DNA from 2 places in the Aminobacter sp. BE322 genome. Region 2 is predicted to be linked to the other one. Evidence: predicted binding sites of a transcription regulator. Region 2 holds the regulator's gene; the other holds the start of a gene.
What was found. Region 2 encodes LexA, which represses DNA repair genes until DNA is damaged. Its sites were predicted from a motif close to TGTTCNNNNTGTGTTCNG; they were not measured.
Positions count from the first base shown of each region.

Region 1: J2X50_RS09315 (helicase-related protein) is a predicted target of LexA. The motif match lies at 634-651, and genes of this name have one in related genera.

Region 1 covers NZ_JBNPXB010000004.1:252,970-255,170, forward strand. Annotated here, with positions in the region: gene aqpZ (aquaporin Z) at 1-23, opposite strand, end outside; gene J2X50_RS09315 (helicase-related protein) at 768-2,201, shown strand, end outside.
Region 2 covers NZ_JBNPXB010000001.1:122,719-124,919, reverse strand. Annotated here, with positions in the region: gene J2X50_RS00595 (ComEC/Rec2 family competence protein) at 1-438, shown strand, start outside; gene lexA (transcriptional repressor LexA) at 796-1,512, opposite strand; gene J2X50_RS00585 (molybdopterin molybdotransferase MoeA) at 1,619-2,201, opposite strand, start outside.

The DNA of each region.
Region 1 (2,201 bases), on a different contig from region 2:
TCGGCGAGCAGACGTTTGGACATGATGTCATTCCCTCCAGTGTCGCGCGCCTGCGCGGTGCGCCGCATTTTCCGGAGGGGCCCGTCTGGCAACCCCCGCCGCACAGACTCAACGCCGGCATGGAGACATGGCCTGACCAGTCGCGCAACGGGTGAGGTTCCAGTAAGGTCATGCAATCACAGATATTTTCGCTGGACCACGGTTGTGCCGGATTGGCACGCAGAGGTTAACGAACCTTGTGCGGCATTGTGGGCAAGCTTGTGCATGGTCTGTGCATAATCGGTGGATATGTGGCTGCACCCACAATATCTAGTGGAGAACGAACCGGGAAACTTCCCCGGTCAGCGATTCGTCGCCAGTTCGTTCCGCATTTGGTTCAAATCTTAACGAAATGGCGGTTGCGGGCCCGGCCGGCGTTAACGCCAAGGTAGGAAAGGTCAATGATTTCATTATTTTGATTCAGCGGGCGCGCTCCGCTGCCGCGACCGGCCGGCAAAAGTTAAGGAGTCTGGTGGCGATGTGCGGAATGTTCACTTTAGTGAATCTGCATGTGGTGCGGCTTGTGTTGCCCACCTCAATATGTTGGGGTGAACAAAACCTGAATCATCCGGAGTCAGCGATTCGTCGCTGATTCGTTCCAGACTCGTTCCAACCGTTAAATCGGAACATTCCGCTTTCGCTTTGGCGCGCAAATCCCTATGTGTCCACTCGGCGCCGCGGGCGCCGCAACGCCAGGCCGACCCTGGCGCCGAGGGCGGTTCCTAGAAATGAATGTTCACTCCAGGCAGAACGATCCGCTGATCCTGTCAGGCCGCGACGTCACCGCGGTTCTCGGGCCCACCAATACCGGCAAGACCCATCTCGCCATCGAGCGGATGATCTCGCATGAGAGCGGGGTGATCGGGCTGCCGCTGCGCTTGCTCGCCCGCGAGGTCTACGGCCGCATCTGCGAGAAGGTCGGCGCGCACAAGGTGGCGCTCATCACCGGCGAGGAGAAGATCGTTCCGGCCGGCGCGAAATACTCCGTCTGCACGGTCGAGGCGATGCCGCGGCAGACCGACGCCGCCTTCGTCGCCATCGACGAGGTCCAGCTCGCCGGCGATCTCGAGCGCGGCCATATATTCACCGACCGTATCCTTCACCTGCGCGGCAGGCAGGAGACGCTGCTGCTCGGTGCGGGGACCATGCAGGGCATCCTGCAGAAGCTGCTGAAGGGCGTATCCGTGGTCACCCGGCCGCGCCTGTCTCACCTTGCCTATGCCGGCTCGAAGAAGCTGACCCGGCTGCCGCGCCGCTCGGCCATCGTCGCCTTCTCTGCCGACGAGGTCTACGGCATCGCCGAGCTGATCCGGCGCCAGCAGGGCGGGGCTGCGGTCGTGCTCGGCGCGCTCAGCCCCCGCACCCGCAACGCCCAGGTGGCGCTGTTCCAGTCCGGCGACGTCGATTACCTGATCGCCACCGATGCCATCGGCATGGGGCTCAACCTCGACGTCGACCATGTCGCCTTCGCCCAGAACCGCAAGTTCGATGGCTATCAGTATCGCCAGCTCACCGCCGCCGAGCTCGGCCAGATCGCCGGCCGCGCCGGCCGCCATTTGCGCGACGGCACCTTCGGCGTGACCGGCCAAGTCGACCCGCTCGACGAGGAACTGATCGAAAAGATCGAAGGACATGACTTCGAACCGGTGAAGGTGCTGCAGTGGCGCACCGCCACCTTCGATTTCGCGAGCCTCGACGCGCTCAAGCGGTCGATCGACACCGTCGCGCCGGTCGAGGGGCTGACGCGCGCCCTGCCGGCGGTGGACGCGCAGGCGCTCGAGCACCTGTCGCGCGACCCCGCCATCCGATCGCTGGCCACCAGCCGTGAGCGCGTCGCGCTTCTGTGGGAAGCCTGCGCGCTGCCCGACTATCGCAAGATAGCGCCCGCCCAGCATGCCGATCTCATCGCCTCGATGTATGACGATCTCGTCCGGCTCGGGCATGTCGACGAGACCTACATGGCCGAGCAGGTCCGTCGCGCCGACTCCACCGAGGGCGACATCGACACGCTTTCGCACCGGATCGCCCAGATCCGCACCTGGACTTTCGTCTCCAACCGCCCCGGCTGGCTTGCCGATCCGGCACACTGGCAGGAAAAAACGCGCGACATCGAGGACAGATTGTCGGATGCGCTGCATGAACGGTTGACGAAACGCTTTGTA
Region 2 (2,201 bases):
ACGCCGCGCGAGCCAGCCTTGCCCCAGGAAGGAGGAGAAAAAGCGGACCGCAGGGAAGCCTTCGTTTGCGACGGTGGCCTCTGCACCATCGAGCACCCTTCAGGCGCCGTGATCGCCCATGCCGGCAATGCGGCGGCAGCCAAGCGTGCCTGCGCCGTGGCGAGCCTGATCGTGATCGACGATGCGACGGCGCGGGCTCCCTGCGCGAATTCGGCGGCGACCGTCGTCAGCAAGCGCGACCTGGCGCGTTTAGGCAGCGTCGCCGCGTACCTGCCTGAAAAAGGAGAGGCGGCGGTCCGTCAAATCGAAATCCAGAAGGCGATAGCCGCGCCCTACCGGCCGTGGCATGAGCACCGGGCATTCTCGCGCGAAGCACGCGGACTGCCGCCATTCCGCCGGGACCGTGCAAAGCCGCCGCCGGAGAAGGCCGCGCCATGAAGCATCTCGCAGCCCGACGGAATCGTCGGGCGTCGCATGAACAAGGCCAAGAAAAAGCAGCGGGAGCCATTCCCGGAAAAATGCGAGGCGGTTTGCCGTCGGAGTTGCTCGGACCAAAGAGATAGGCCGTTTTGGCTTTTCGATCAAAAGCGGCAACGCTCTTGGCTGCGGAATTGCATTCGTCGGAATGCCCGCCGCTCTGGCCCGGCCTCGCTGCAACCCAGAAAGATGACGATCCCGACCGGCCCGAGGCGGGATCAGGGCATTTCCTCCATTCATCGGACCGCGAAGACGCTCCATCTCTTTGGTCCGAGCAATTCCGGACGGAAACCGCTGCGCACTTTTCCTGGAATTGCCCTAGTAGCGCCGGATCAGCCCGACCAGCTTGCCCTGTACCTTGACCCGGTCGGGGCCGAAGATGCGGGTTTCATAGGCGGGATTGGCGGCCTCGAGCGCGATCGAGGCGCCCTTGCGGCGGAAGCGCTTGAGCGTCGCCTCCTCGTCGTCCACCAAGGCAACGACGATCTCGCCCGGATTGGCGCTATTGGCATTGCGGATGATGACCGTGTCGCCGTCGAAGATGCCGGCCTCGATCATCGAATCGCCCTTGACCTCGAGCGCATAGTGCTCGCCGCCCGAAATCATGTCCGGCGGCACCGAGATCGAATGCGTCCTGTGCTGGATGGCGTCGATCGGCACGCCGGCGGCGATGCGTCCCATCACCGGGATGGCGACCGCCGCGCCTGCATCGTCGTCATTGCCGGCCGAAAGCGCGCGTGACGGCTCGGGCTTGCGCCCCAGGCTGCCTTCGATGACGCTGGGCGAAAACTTCCTGGCGGCGTTGAGGCCCGGCGCGATCGAGTCGGGCAGGCGGATGACTTCCAGCGCGCGCGCGCGGTTCGGCAGGCGCCGGATGAAGCCGCGCTCCTCGAGCGCGGTGATCAGGCGATGGATGCCCGATTTGGAAGCGAGGTCCAGCGCCTCCTTCATCTCGTCGAAGGACGGGGGGATGCCCGCCTCCTTCAGCCGCTCATGGATGAACAGCAGAAGCTCGTGTTGTTTGCGCGTCAGCATCGCTGCCCCCAAGGGAATCGAAAGAAAAACAAACCCGGAACAAACACTATATGTTCCAGTTGTGTTCCGCAACCGATTAAATTTTGGTGAAGGCGCCGAGGGGCGCTCAGCGCAGCATCAGCACCAGGCAGCCAGTGCCAGATTCGGCGGCCGCTGCGAAGGGCTCGCGGATGATGACGCAATTGGCGTCGGCCAGTGTCCGCAGCATCGACGAGTCCTGGACCCCGAAGGGCACGGCGACGAGGCCGGCGTCGGTCTTGCGCACCACGCCGCGCACGTAGTCCTGGCGCAGGTCGTTTTCCTTCATGGGCGCCCCGAGCACGGCCTCGCGGATGTCCGGCGCATAGGGCCGCCCGCCGAGCTTCGCCAGAACCGGTTTCAGGAAGAGGTGCGAGCAGATGAGGCTCGCCACCGGGTTGCCGGGCAGGCCGATGCAGCGGGTGTCACCGAGCCGTCCGAACATCAGCGGCTTGCCCGGGCGCATGGCGATCTTCCAGAAATCGAGCTTCATGCCGAGGCCGGTCAGCACGCCGTGCACCAGGTCATGGTCGCCGACCGAGGCGCCGCCGAGGGTGACGATCACCTCGGCTCCGGCGTCGAGCGCCTGCCGGACGAGTGCCGAGATCGATCCGGTCTTGTCGGCCGCTATGCCGAGATCGAGGACGCGGGCGCCGACCGAGCGGGCAATG